DNA from 2 places in the Streptomyces sp. NPDC017993 genome. Region 1 is predicted to be linked to the other one. Evidence: riboswitches for the same ligand, from Rfam matches in the RefSeq annotation. Region 1 holds a riboswitch; the other holds the start of a gene.
The links. A riboswitch is a leader RNA that binds a small molecule or an ion and turns the genes downstream of it on or off. The one in region 1 is predicted to bind S-adenosylmethionine.
Positions count from the first base shown of each region.

Region 1 (7,012 bases):
GCCTTCTACATCGCCACCGGCTATCTGGCCCTGCTCGGCTACGCGGCCGCGCACGCGACGTCCGCCCAGACCCTGGTGGGCGCGTCCGGTTCGATCTCCGGGGTCCTGGGGGCCTTTCTCTACCTCTTCCCCAAGGCCCGGGTGACCAGCCTCTTCCCGTTCCTGTTCTTCCTGCCGCTGCGCTTCCCCGCCTGGATCGTGCTGCTGTTCTGGTTCGGCCTGCAGTGGCAGGCGGCGCGGCACGATCCCGGCGGCCCGGGGGTCGCCTACCTCGCCCATGTGGTGGGATTCGCGCTCGGGTTCCTGTACGCGTGGGTGCGCTACGGGAGAGATAGTGTGGAGGCCAACCGGGGGAACGCACCGGCGACCGAGGGAGAGAGCCAGCCGTGATCACGTCGATCGTGCTCATCAAGACCAGCGTGGACCAGATCCCGGAGATCGCCGAGAAGATCGCCGCGCTGGAGGGTGTCAGCGAGGTCTACTCCGTCACCGGTGCGCACGACCTGATCGCGATGGTGCGGGTGGCCGCGCACGACGACCTCGCCGAGGTCATCCCCGGCCGGATCAGCAAGGTGCCCGGCGTCGCCTCCACCGAGACGCACATCGCCTTCCGCACCTACTCCCAGCACGACCTCGAAGCGGCCTTCGCCATCGGCCTGGACGCCTAGGGAGCGTCCGGCCGGCGGCGAAGACCGCCCGGTCCCGCCGTCAGGCGGACGTGTCGGGCACGCAACGCCCGTCCTCGGTGCGGTAGTTCCAGCGCGCACCGTCCGCCACCAGTTCCTTGACGGCCCGCACGAACCGCTCGACGTGCTCGTCGGGCGTCCCCGCGCCGAAGCTGACCCGGATGGCGTTCAGCGACCGCTCCCCCGGCGCCGCCTCCGGCGCACCGCACTCGCCCGGCTCCTGCGGTTCGCTGCCCAGCAGGGTCCGCACGAGCGGGTGAGCGCAGAACAGACCGTCGCGGACGCCGATGCCGTACTCGGCCGACAGCGCCGCCGCGAAGTGCGAGCTGTTCCAGCCCTCGATGACGAACGACAGGACGCCCACCCGCGGCGCATCCTCCCCGAAGAGCGAGAGCACCTTCACCTCGGGCACCTCGGCCAGGCCCTCCCGGAGGCGGGCGATCAGCGCCTGCTCGCGGGCGACCAGGCTCTCGAACCCTGCCTCGGTCAGCGCCTGGCAGGCGGAGGCGATGGAGTAGGCACCGATGACATTGGGCGAGCCGGCCTCGTGCCGGGCCGCGGTGGTGTGCCACTCGACGTCCACCCCGCCGTCCGCACGCCGCGAGACCTTACGGCTCGCGCCACCGCCCGCGAGGTACGGCTCCGCGGTCTGCAGCCAGTCCGCGCGGCCGGCCAGCACTCCGGCGCCGAACGGGGCGTACAGCTTGTGCCCGGAGAAGGCGACCCAGTCCACGTCCAGGGCGGCGATGTCGATGGGGTGGTGCGGCGCGAGCTGTGCCGCGTCCAGCACGATGCGGGCGCCGTGCGCGTGCGCCGCGGCGGCCAGCTCCCGCACCGGCCACAGCTCACCGGTCACGTTCGAGGCCCCCGTCACGCACACCAGCGCCGGGCCGGTCCCTGCTGCCGCCCGGCCGGCCAGGGCCTTCTCCAGGGTCTCCACCGCCTGCCGCGGGGTGCGCGGCGCGTTCAGGTACGTCACGGCGGTGTCCGCCCGCTGCTCCCACGGCAGCAGCGAGGCGTGGTGCTCGGTCTCGAAGACGAAGACCTCGGTGCCGCGCGGCAGGGCGGCCGCCAGCAGGTTCAGCGAGTCGGTCGTCGAACGGGTGAAGACCACCTGGTCGTCGGCGCGGCAGCCGAGGAAGCCGGCGATGGTGGCGCGGCTGTTCTCGAACAGGTCGGTGGACAGCTGCGAGAGGTACCCGGCACCGCGGTGCACGCTGCCGTAGTACGGCGCGTAGCCGGCCACGTCGTCCCAGACCCGCTGCAGCGTCGGCGCGCTGGCGGCGTAGTCCAGCGCGGCGTAGTCGACCTCACCACCCGTCACGAGCGGCACCAGGATATCCCGGCCCAGAACAGGCAGCGGGGCACAAAGCGAACGGTCGGCGGCGACGGCGGAAACAGACATGGCGAACTCCCCTGGGAGATAAGCGAATTCGCTGCGAAATGGGCGTGGGCAAAAGGAGCCACGGCGGCGCAGCGCAAAGAGAAAAGGGTGCGGAAAAGGGGCCGTCGGGCCCTATCGCATTCGCTGAATCACGGAGAGATCTCCCTCGACAACCAGGATCCCTGGCGAGGGATCCGCGCTTGCCACAGACCTCGCTGCCTGCGGCCTGGTCATCACCCGGGGCACCCCGCCACGGAAGGAGGGTTGCCGGACAGCGGGCCGGGGCCTGCATCGCTGTCACTCGTGACCTGCGCAGAATCATGCCACACCGGCGGAACGGCGCAAGACCCGGTCCGAAGGACGGACCGAGTCCCGCGTCACACCGCGCGCCGGGTCAGGCGTTGCTGGCGGCCACCCAGCGCTCCAGGGCCCGCTTGGCCGCCCCCGAGTCGATCGACCGGGCGGCCTTGTCGATGCCCGCCCGGATCTGCTCCGCCAAGGGCGCGTCGGAGGGCTCCAGGGCCACCAGGGCGGCCGCGGAGTTCAGCAGCACCGCGTCGCGTACTGGCCCGGTCTCGCCGTCCAGCAGCCGGCGGGCCACATCGGCGTTGTACGACGCGTCCGCGCCGCGCAGCGCCTCCACCGGCACCAGCGGGATCCCGACGTCCCTGGGGTCGAAGGGCTCCTCGCGCACCGCGCCGTCCCGCACGATCCACACCCGGGAGGTCGCCGTCGTCGTCAGCTCGTCCAGCCCGTCGTCGCCGCGGAAGACCAGCGCCGACGAGCCGCGCTCGGCGAGCACCCCGGCGAGGATCGGGGCCATCCGGGCGTCCGCCACACCGGTCGCCTGCGCGCGGACCTTCGCCGGGTTGGTCAGCGGGCCGAGCACGTTGAACGTGGTACGGATACCCAGCTCGCGCCGCGCGGGCGCGACATGCCGCAGCGACGGGTGGAACTTCACCGCGAAGCAGAAGGTGATGCCCGCCTCCTGGGCGACCTCGGTGACCCGCTGCGGGGTGAGATCGAGGTTGACCCCGAGCTTCTCCAGCACATCGGACGCGCCGCTGGCGGACGAGGCCGCGCGGTTGCCGTGCTTGACGACCTTCGCGCCGGAGCCGGCCACCACGATCGCGGACATCGTGGAGATATTGACCGTCTTGGCGCCGTCGCCGCCGGTGCCGACGATGTCGACGCTGGGCCCGGGGACCTCGATCAGCCGGGCGTGCCGGTACATCGTCCGCACCAGCCCGGAGATCTCCGCGACGGTCTCGCCCTTGGCCCGCAGTGCCACCGCGAACCCGGCGATCTGTGCGTCGCTGGCCTCGCCCCGCATGATCCGGTCCATCGCCCACGCGGTGTCGTCCGCGGCTAGGTCACGGCCGTCGAGCAGGGCATTCAGCAGGTCCGGCCAGGTGTGGGCCGCCACGCTGTCGCCGCCGACCGGGGTCACAACGTTCATGGTCCACACTCCTGGATCGTCTCCTGCTTATGCCGTCAGCCTACCGAGGCCCCGGCAGGCCGGAGGGCCCCGTCCATTCGTCGGACGGGGCCCTCTGGGTGGCGTACTACCTGCCGTGGCTACACGGCGCTGCGGGGATCAGTGGTGGCCGTGGCCACTGGTGATCTCCTTGTACTCCTCGGCCGTCGGCTTCGGAATGACGCTGTCCTCGCCGTAGTACGACTTCGACAGCTTGGCGCGCAGCTTCTGCCCCCGCGACACCTTGCGGGCGACGCCGTTCTCGTCGACCTCGGGGCCGAGCTCCAGGGGCTTGGGCTGCTCGTGCTGCGTGAGCGTGTGCAGCTGCTCCTGGTCGAGCGGCTCGTGGACCTCGATGAACTCACCGTGCGGCAGGCGCTTGATGATGCCGGACTCGCGCCCGTGCAGCACCTTGTCCTTGTCGCGACGCTGCAGACCCAAGCAGATCCGCTTGGTGGCGATGAAGGACAGCACCGGAAGGACGAAGAAGCCGATCCGGACGAACCACGTGAGGGAGTTGAGCGACAGGTGGAAGTGCGTGGCCCAGAGGTCGTTGCCACCACCGATCAGCATCACGAAGTACGCGACCAGCCAGGCGACGCCGAAGCCGGTGCGGTTCGGGACGTTGCGCGGACGGTCCAGGATGTGGTGCTCGCGCTTGTCGCCCGAGATCCAGGACTCCACGAACGGGTAGACCGCGATGGCGACCAGGACCAGCGGGAAGACCACGATCGGGATGAGCACACCGAAGTTGACGGTGTGGCCCCAGAAGTTCCACTCCCAGCCCGGCATCACACGCACCAGACCCTCGGCGAAGCCCATGTACCAGTCGGGCTGGGCGCCGGTGGACACCTGGTCCGGCCGATACGGGCCGATCGCCCACACCGGGTTGATGCTGGCGATCGCGGAGATCACCGAGATCACACCGAAGACCAGGAAGAAGAAGCCTCCGGCCTTGGCCATGTAGACCGGCAGCAGCGGCATACCGACGACGTTGTTGTTGGTCTTGCCGGCACCCGGGAACTGCGTGTGCTTGTGGTAGAAGACCAGGATCAGGTGCGCCACCAGCAGGCCGAGCATGATGCCCGGCAGCAGCAGTACGTGCACCGTGAAGAACCTCGGGATGATGTCGTGCCCCGGGAACTCCCCGCCGAAGATGAAGAACTGCAGGTACGAACCCACCAGCGGCATCGCCAGGATGACGCCCTCGATGAACCGCACGCCGGTGCCGGAGAGCAGGTCGTCGGGGAGCGAGTAGCCGGTGAAGCCGGTGAACATGCCCAGCACCAGCAGCAGGAAGCCGAAGAGCCAGTTGACCTCACGCGGCTTGCGGAAGGCGCCGGTGAAGAACACCCGCATCATGTGGACCATCATCGCGGCCAGGAAGACCAGGGCCGCCCAGTGGTGGATCTGCCGGATGAGCAGTCCGCCCCGGACGTCGAAGCTGATCTCCAGCGTCGACTCGAAGGCCTGCGTCATCCGGACCCCGTGCATGGGCACGTAGGAGCCGTGGTAGACGACCTCGGCCATGCTCGGGTGGAAGAACAGCGTCAGGTAGACACCGGTCAGGATGATGATGATGAAGCTGTAAAGCGCGACCTCACCCAGCATGAAGGACCAGTGGTCCGGGAAGATCTTGCGCATGTTGGACTTGGCGAGGCTGTAGATGCCCAGCCGGCCGTCCGCCCAGTCGGCGACCCGTTCGCCCGCGGGCGCTTTGCCGCGGCGCGTGGTGGTCGCGCTCGTCTCGTTACTCATCCGCGCTCCCAGAAGCTCGGGCCGACGGGCTCACCGAAGCCGCTTGCGGCCTCCAGGAAGCCGTCCTTCTCCGTGATGTGAAGCTGCGGCAGGGCGTGACCTGCCGGACCGAAGATCACCCGGCCGCCGTCGGAGAGGTCGAAGGTCGACTGGTGGCACGGGCAGAGCACGTGGTGCGTCTGCTGCTCGTACAGGCTGATCGGGCAACCCACGTGGGTGCAGATCTTCGAGTACGCCACGATGCCCTCGTGCGACCAGGACAGCTCGTGCTTGTCCTTGATGTTCTGCGGCTGAATCCGCACGAGCATCAGGGCGTCCTTGGCGATCTGCTGGTTGAAGTCCTCGTCGTGCTCCTCCAGGCCCTCGGGCTTGGCGAAGGTGAGCGAGCCGACCGCGATGTCCTCGGGACGGAGCGGGAGGTTGGTCGACTGGTTGACCAGCCGGACGCCCTTCTTCCAGCCGGTGGTGCGCAGCTTCGTCCCGGGCAGCGGGCCGAGGTCGCGCAGCAGGACGACGCCGGAGAGCGGCACCAGGGCCAGCGCGCCGAACATCGTGTTGCGGATCAGCTTGCGCCGGCCGAACTGCGACTCCTTGGCACCCTGCGCGAAGTCCGCCAGAACCTTGGCCTTGACCTCGGGCGGGGCCTCGATCGGGTGCCGCTCGTCGGCGACCTCCTCGTCCGACATCAGCGTGCGGGCCCAGTGGACGGCGCCGGCGCCGATGCAGAAGAGCGCCACACCGAGGGTCATACCGAGCGCGAAGTTCAGCGCGCTGATGTGACCGATCGGCCAGATGTAGACGATCTTGTCGATCGGGAAGATCACGTACGAGGCGATGAAGCCGACCGTGGCGAGCATGGACACCAGGAACAGGAAGGCGACGGCACGCTCGGAGCGGCGCGCGGCCTTGTCGTCGATGTCCTGGATGCGGTGCTCGTGAGGCGGCAGGCCCGGGTCCGCGAACGGGTTGCCCGCCGTCTCCACCGCGGTGTCGTGAGCCGTCTCCCGCTCACTGGGAAGGGTTTCTTCCGGCACGTCTTGGTGTCGTCCAGTCTCACTCATGACTTCTTGGCCTTCGTAGTCCGGGCAGCGACCCAGATGGCGACCGCGATCAACGCACCAAGGCCGAAGACGTAACCGAAGAGACCCTCACTGACCGGCCCGAGACCGCCGAGGTCCAGGCCTCCGGGGCTCTCGGATTCGTCGCCGTTGACGGCGTCGAGGTACGCGATGATGTCCTTCTTGTTTTCCTTCGTCAGCGAGCCGTCACCGAACGAAGGCATGTTCTGCGGGCCGGTTTCCATGGCCTCGTAGATGTGCTTCGGGTCCACGCCCTCGAGCGTCGGTGCGTACTTCCCGTCGGTGAGGGCGCCGCCCTTACCGGTGAAGTTGTGGCACTGCGCGCAGTTCGTGCGGAACAGCTCGCCGCCCTTGCCGATGTCGGCGCCGTCGGGGCTGTACTGCTCCTTGTCCGGCACGGTGGGGCCGGCGCCCAGCGACGCGACGTACGCGGCCAGCTGGTCGATCTCGGCCTGGTTGTAGATGTTCTTCTTCCGCGGAACCTGGGCGCCCGGCTGCTGCGCCGGCATGCGGCCGGTGCCGACCTGGAAGTCGACGGCGGCAGCGCCCACGCCGACCAGGCTCGGGCCGTCGGAGGTGCCCTGACCGCCGGTGCCGTGGCAGCTGGCGCAGCCCACGGCGAAGAGCT
Region 1 is NZ_JBIRGO010000007.1:3,974-10,985, reverse strand. It holds gene ACH4FH_RS14195 (rhomboid family intramembrane serine protease) at 1-390, shown strand, start outside; gene ACH4FH_RS14190 (Lrp/AsnC family transcriptional regulator) at 387-668, shown strand; gene ACH4FH_RS14185 (aminotransferase class V-fold PLP-dependent enzyme) at 709-2,091, opposite strand; SAM riboswitch class IV at 2,262-2,379, opposite strand; gene trpD (anthranilate phosphoribosyltransferase) at 2,465-3,529, opposite strand; gene ACH4FH_RS14175 (cytochrome bc complex cytochrome b subunit) at 3,668-5,305, opposite strand; gene ACH4FH_RS14170 (Rieske 2Fe-2S domain-containing protein) at 5,302-6,366, opposite strand; gene ACH4FH_RS14165 (c-type cytochrome) at 6,363-7,012, opposite strand, start outside.

Region 2 (7,012 bases), on a different contig from region 1:
GCCGCCCTCCTCTGCTGCGCCGTCCTTGATGGTCGGCTCCCCGCGGACGCAACCGGGGATCGACCGCCGTACGGTCATGGGCAGTCGTGGTGAGCCTCGCTCACCACTCCCGGCCGAACTCGCTCAGCGACCGGTTGTTCCACCTCGCCGAGCGGCCGGCGCGATGCCGGCGACTCGGCGTCGACGCATCGGCAGACGCCTGTGACCTCGATCTCTGAGTTTTGCACATGGCCCGGCGGGAGCGAAATGAGCCCGGGGCGTCGAACAGACACCGGCCACCGACTCATGCCGTCACTTCTGCGGGTAGACCACGCTCTTGACCGCGGTGGGGTCCCGGGGCCCGACCGTGAGCGCCTTCTCGGCCTCTTCCAGGCCGTAGCCGTGGGTGGCAAGCGGGTCGAGCCGGACTCGGCCGGAGGCTGCCAGGGCGATTGCCGCGGGCCAGGTGTTGGCGTAGCGGAAGGTACCCGTGATCTCCAGCTCGTGGCTCTGGACCTTGGCCAATGGCAGGGGAACCTCATCGCCGCCCATACCGATCAGCACCGCGCGACCGGCCCGGGCCAGCGTGCGGATCGCCTCGTTGATGGCGCCGGGGATGCCGCTGCACTCCAGAAGGACGTCGGGGGTGAAGCCGAGCTCGGCCATCGGGGTCTGCGAGACGTTCACGGCGGTGGCGCCGAATTCCCGGGCGAGTTCCAGGCGGTGGGGGACGATGTCGGTGACCACTACCTCGGAGGCCCCGAACGCCAGAGCGGTCTGGGCGGCGATGAGGCCGACGGGCCCGGCGCCGGTGACCAGGACCCGGTCGCCCGGGGCGACCCGGGCCTTGCGGCAGGACCACACGCCCACCGAGAGCGGTTCGAGGAGTGCGGCCGCCTCGTCGCTCAGCGAGTCGGGCACCGCGTGCGCGAACTCCTCGTGCACCGCCGCGTACTCGCAGAAGACTCCGTCCACCGGAGGGGTGGCGTAGAAGACCATCTCGGGGCAGAGGTTGTACCGGCCGAGGCGGCACTCGGCGCAGGAGCCGCAAGGGGTACCGGGCTCGATGGAGACCCGCCGGCCCACACTGTGCCTGTCCGCGCCGGGGCCACAGGCCACGACGGTGCCGGCGGGCTCGTGACCGAGGATCATCGGCTTGGTCATGACGAAGTCGCCGATCCGGCCGTGGCGGTAGTAGTGCACATCGGAACCGCAGGTGCCGACCGCGTCGATACGGACGAGGACCTGGCGTGGCCCGGGAGAGGGGACCGGGCGTTCCTCGATGACGAGCTGCTCGGGGCCGTGGAGTACGGCGGCGCGCATGGTGGTGGGCGTGGGGAACATGGCGGGGGTGCGGCCTTTCAGGAGCGGGCTGGAGGTGAGTCCACCTCGGCAGCCAGGTGCGATCGGGCGGTGGGGGAGCGGCGAGGAGGACGATCAGGCGAGGGTTCCCGAGGCCGGATTCTCCGTGTGGCTTCCCGCGGTCGGGGTGTGGGATTCGGGTCGCATGCCGTCGTCGGGTGAGGTGACGTACAGGCAGAGCACCGCGTTGACGAGGAGCAGACCTGCGTAGATCCACATCAGGCCCTGGAATCCGAACGAGCTGTAGGAGACGGTTCCGATGAGCGGGCCGACAGCGACGCTCAGACCCGCGCCGAGCGTGTAGACGCCCATCACCTGGCCTCTGCGGTCCGGTGCCTGAGCGATCATCATGGCCGGCAGGGGAACGTAGCCCGCCAGGCCGGCTCCGTAGACGGCGACCGCGATGGCGGCCACCGGGAAGTCGTAACCGGCTGCTGCGGGCAGGTAGTAGCACAGCAGGCACCCGATGGCCCCGAGCACTCCACCGAACAGGGCGCAGGTCTTGCGGCCGCTCCAGTTGTCTCCGAGCACACCGAAGACCAGGAGGGCGCCCAGGTTCGTGACCATCATGATCACTAGCAGGGTGTTCCATTCCCCGTCGCTGAACCCGAGGTCCCTGACGAAGAACGGCATGAAGACCCACATACCGAAGGAGGGCGTGGTGTTGATCAGCCGGATGATCAAGCTGACCCCGAGTTTGGGCTTCTCGAAGAGAATCTTGAAGGTGCCCAGCAGCTCCGTACGGGCGTCGCGACCGGGCGCCAGGCCCGTGAAGCCGGTGCGCTCGCGCAGCAGGAGCGACACGATGAGGGAGCCCGCGGCGACCATGGCCAAAGAGAGCCACAGAGTGGAGTAGAAACCGATCATCGGCATGGCCGCGGCGAACAGGAAAGAGCCGATGATGGGGTAGCCGGAGCTGTAGGCGAACCAGAACCAGCCGACGGCCTTGCTCTGATGGTCCTTGGGTGCCACCGCCATGATCCAGGAAAGAAAGCCGTAGGCGAACATCGGGTAGCCGAAGCCGCGCACACCGTAGGTGATCATGACGAGGCTGTAGCTCTCGGCCGGGATGGCCACCGTCAGCATCAGGATGTGGAAGACCACCCAGGCGCCGGCGCCGATCGCCATCACCCGTCGCGGGCCCCATCTGTCGGACAGCAGGCCGGCTCCCAGGAACGAGGCGATCGCCGCGGTGACGCCGTAGACGGTGATGATCGCGCCGGCGCCGGTCTCGGAAAAGCCCAGATCGGTCCCGAAGAACTTCGACAGATAGCTCGTCTCGACACCGTCACCGATCATGAAGAACAACAGGCCGACGTAGCCCCAGACGAGCGGCTTGGGGATGCCGATCCTGTCGATCGGATGCCGCCGGTGCGGGGTCTCTGTGGGTGTGCTCATGCCTGTGTCACTCCCGCCGACGCGATGGGTATCTTCCGGCCGGTGCTCTTGACGGGGGCTTCGACCCCGGTGAACTCGTCGAGCGCGGTGATGTCGCGGGTAAGCGGGTCGAGGCCGCCGGCTACGTCTGCACGCAAGAGCTTGCTCCTCACTTCCTCGTGGATTGACGTGGACAGTAGCCATGAAGTTACGGTGCCGCAAGCGTTTACATCTCATTAAATGTGTGAAATCTTGGCTCGCGAATCACAGGAAGCGTTAGGGGAGGGTGGGGGAGAGCGGTCGGCTGGATCGCCTGGATCCTCGCGGAGGGAACCGTTCGGCGAGGTGGAGCCCGGCAGGGCCGGGCTGGGGGAGTGCCGCGTGCACTGTCTGCCGGGACGGCCCTACTCGCGCCTGCTGAGGTAATGCAGCCGCGCCGAGCCTGAGCGCCGCTGCCGGCTGACGTGGCTGCGCACACCTCTCGCGGGTGCGTACCCGCTATCGAGCCTCAGCTCCAGGCGTATGCGGCAGGCTGCAGGAAGCAGCGGCGAAGCCGTCGATGGCCGAGCTCGTCGAGCCGAGCGCTGCCGGGCCGTCACCTGGACGCCTCGGCATGAAGTCGTCCCGCGAGCGCTGTGTCAGTGAGAGCACTCGCAAAGGCAACTGGCAGACCAGGTAGGGATGTTGGTGATCTGGGTCCGGGTGCCGGTCGCGGCGATGACCCACAGGGACGCCGCGGGGAGAGCCGTCAAGGCAGGGCGAGGGCTGCACAAGCTCACGCGTGCTCCTTCGGCCGGCAGGGCGACTTCGTCGGCTGGGCTTCCTCCGCCGATCTCTCCGCACATGCTCACACGGTCGGTCGCGGGTGTCACCGCGTAGGCCCCGCTGTTCGCACGACCGAAACATCGCGTTCGCAGACCGAGGCGAGGTGTCCGGCCCTTCCGTCTCAGCCTCCGGTCGGCGGCGTTGACATCCCCTCCGCGGCCTGTCTAACTTACGGCGCATCTCGGTCATGAGTGTCAGCGACAAGCCCTGGCTGGCTGGCCGGCAACCCTCGCATCGCGGTGGGGTGCCCCAGGTGACGACCGGACCGGACGAATTTCGGTAAGCGCGAGGCCCCGCGGGGCGGACTTGGGTGTGGGTGACGGCGATGTACGCAGCTCCGGAGATGGCCGCATGGCGGCGCTACGGTCGCGTCGTGACGTCCGTGAACCGTCCGGTCGATCTGCTCCGCGTCAACAGTGCGCTGTGTAGCGCTTCCTGTCGTACCGTCCGCCACAGCTCGTCCGCGGACAGCTGCTGAAACGCTGACGTTCTGACGCAACTGACGCTCTGACGCCCCGAGGGCCCGGCCGTTGGTTGCGCACTGATCTCCCTGCCCCCGTACCGCTCGCTCCCGTGCGCTGCGGCGCGTGCCGAGCCGTGTCTCCGCACCGTGCCGTTGTCGCCTTGGCGGCCGGGGGTGTCCATACCTGCTGGAGTCCTCCATGAGTGAACGTGTCGGCTCTGCTGTGTCCTCCGGCTCAGCACCCCCCATCGAGGCGGTACCCCGCCCCGAGCCCTCCCCGGCCGAACCGCCTCGGCCGCCGGCGCCGCAGCGGGTGCTTCCGCTGCGGCGCCCCGGCCGGTGGATCGCCACGGCGATCGTGCTGGTGCTGGTCGCCCAGATCGTGCACGGGCTGATCACCAACCCCTTCTACCAGTGGGACCGTTTCCTGTACTGGTTCGTGCGTCCCACGATCCTCGACGGCCTGTGGGTCACCCTCGAAGTGGCGGCATACAGCGCGGTGTTGGGGCTGGTCGGCGGTGTTCTGCTCGCGCTGGCCCGGCTCTCCGGGAGTCCGGTGCTGCGCGCGATCAGCTGGACCTACGTCTGGCTGCTCCGCTCGGTGCCGCTGATCGTCGTGCTGCTGTTTCTCTACAACTTCAGCGCCCTCTACAAGACGCTCAGCCTGGGGGTGCCTTTCGGTCCCGCCTTCTTCACCTTCGACGAGTCACGGCTCGCCACCGACATGGTCGTCGCCGTCATCGGCCTCAGCCTCAACGAGGCGGCCTATGCGGCGGAGGTCGTCCGCGGCGGCCTCCTCTCCGTCGACCAGGGGCAGCACGAGGCGTCGGCCGCGCTCGGCCTGCCGAAGGGCTACCAGTTCACGAAGATCGTCTTTCCGCAGGCCCTGCGCTCCATCACCCCGAACTACGTCAACCAGCTGATCGGCCTGATCAAGAGCACCTCGCTGGTGTTCTATGTGTCGCTGCTGGACCTGTTCGGCTCCGCGCAGAGCATGGGTGCCACCTACCCCGGCGACATCGTGCCGTTGCTGCTCGTCGCCACCGTCTGGTACCTGATCCTCACGAGTCTCGTGTCCATCGTCCAGTTCTACGTCGAGCGGTATTACGCCCGGGGCGCCACGCGCAGCCTGCCGCCGACCCCGTTGCAGAAGCTGCGGGCCGGTCTGAGCGACCTGCGGGCCCGCATACGCAGGGAGACCGCCGTATGAGCACCGAGACCACCAACACCGCCCGGGCCGCCACGCCCACCAGGACCGCCGAGATCCTCGCGACGAGCCCCGCCACCGTCGAAGTGCATGACGTGCACAAGTGGTACGGCGCCCACCAGGTCCTCGACGGCGTCGAGTTGACCGTACGGCCGGGCGAAGTGACCGTCATCCTGGGGCCGTCCGGCTCCGGCAAATCCACGCTGCTGCGGGTGATCAACCACCTGGAGAAGCCCGAGATCGGCCATGTCAGCGTCAACGGCGAGCTGATCGGCGTACGCCGCCACGGCGAGCGCCTGAAGGAGCTGAGCGAACGGGTCATCCTGACGCAGCGCAGCCGTATCGGGTTCGTCTTCCAGAATTTCAATCTCTTCCCGCACCTCACCGTGCTGGACAACGTGGCCGCCGCCCCGGCCGCGACCGGCAGGCTGAGCAGGCCGGAGGCCCGGGACCTGGCGCGCGAACTCCTCGGCAGGGTGGGGCTCGCCGACCGGACCGGTGCCTACCCGCGGCAGTTGTCCGGCGGCCAGCAGCAGCGCGTGGCCATCGCCCGCGCTCTGGCCTTGCGTCCCGGAGTCATCCTCTTCGACGAACCCACCTCCGCGCTCGACCCCGAACTCGTCGGCGAGGTGTTGGCCGTCATCAAGGATCTGGCCACCAGCGGCACCACCCTGGTCGTCGTCACCCACGAGATCGGCTTCGCTCGCGAGGTCGCCGACCGCGTGGTCTTCATGGACGGCGGCCGGATCGTCGAACAGGGCCCGCCCTCAGAGGTACTCGACCACCCCAAGCACGAGCGGACCAGGGACTTCCTGAGCAAGGTGCTCTGATCCCGCCGCTCGCCCCGAGCCCGCGGCCCGCCGGGTCCGCGTCCCCCACACCTTCACCACGCCCTCAGCGCATACCGAATAAGGACAGCCATGCCTCCCCTCAGCCTTCGCAGCCGACTCCTCCGAGGTCTCACCGCGGGAACCGCCGTCGCCTCCCTCGCCGCCGGGCTCGCCGCGTGCGGGGGCGACAGCGACGCGTCCACCCACCCCGACAGCGCCGCGGACGGAACCGTCACCGTCGGTGCGGTCTCCAACGGGGCCGCCAAGGAGACCGAGCTCAAGGTGTCCGAGGTGAAGTCCATCAGCGCCAAGCTGCCCGCCTCCGTGGCCAAGAGCGGCAAGCTGGTGATCGGTGTCGGTGCCCTGCCCTCGGGCTCCGCTCCACTGACCTACGTGGGCGACGACCAGAAGACCCTCACCGGCTCCGAACCCGACTTCGGCCGGCTGGTGGCCGCGGTGCTCGGCCTCGAGCCGGAGCTGAAGAACTTCACTTGGGAAAACCTCTTCGTAGGTGTCGACAGCGGCAAGGTCAACCTCGCAGTCTCCAACGTCACCGATACCGAAGAGCGCAAGAAGAAGTACGAGTTCGCCTCCTACCGGCAGGACAACCTCGCCTTCGAGGTGGCCAAGGCGAGCAAGTGGAAGTTCGACGGCGATTACAAGGGTCTCGCGGGGAAGACCGTCGCGGTCGGCGCCGGCACCAACCAGGAGAAGGTCCTGCTGGAGTGGAAGGCCAAGCTGGAGAAGGAGGGCAAGAAGCTCACCGTCAAGCACTTCCAGGAAAGCAACAGCACCTACCTGGCGCTGAGCAGCGGGCGGATCGACGCCTACTTCGGCCCCAACCCCTCGCTCTCCTACCACACCACCCGGGTGGCGAAGACCCCCAACCCGACCCGCATCGCGGGCACTTACTCCGGCGCCGGCGCGTCGCTCCAGGGCCTGATCGCGGCGACCGCGAAGAAGGACAGC
Region 2 is NZ_JBIRGO010000006.1:131,405-138,416, reverse strand. It holds gene ACH4FH_RS12545 (NAD(P)-dependent alcohol dehydrogenase) at 292-1,323, opposite strand; gene ACH4FH_RS12540 (MFS transporter) at 1,417-2,739, opposite strand; gene ACH4FH_RS12535 (hypothetical protein) at 2,736-2,876, opposite strand; SAM riboswitch class IV at 3,727-3,835, shown strand; gene ACH4FH_RS12530 (amino acid ABC transporter permease) at 4,206-5,216, shown strand; gene ACH4FH_RS12525 (amino acid ABC transporter ATP-binding protein) at 5,213-6,043, shown strand; gene ACH4FH_RS12520 (ABC transporter substrate-binding protein) at 6,134-7,012, shown strand, end outside.
Region 2: it holds a riboswitch for S-adenosylmethionine, as region 1 does, so the genes downstream of both, ACH4FH_RS12530 (amino acid ABC transporter permease) here and ACH4FH_RS14185 (aminotransferase class V-fold PLP-dependent enzyme) in region 1, are expected to answer to the same signal.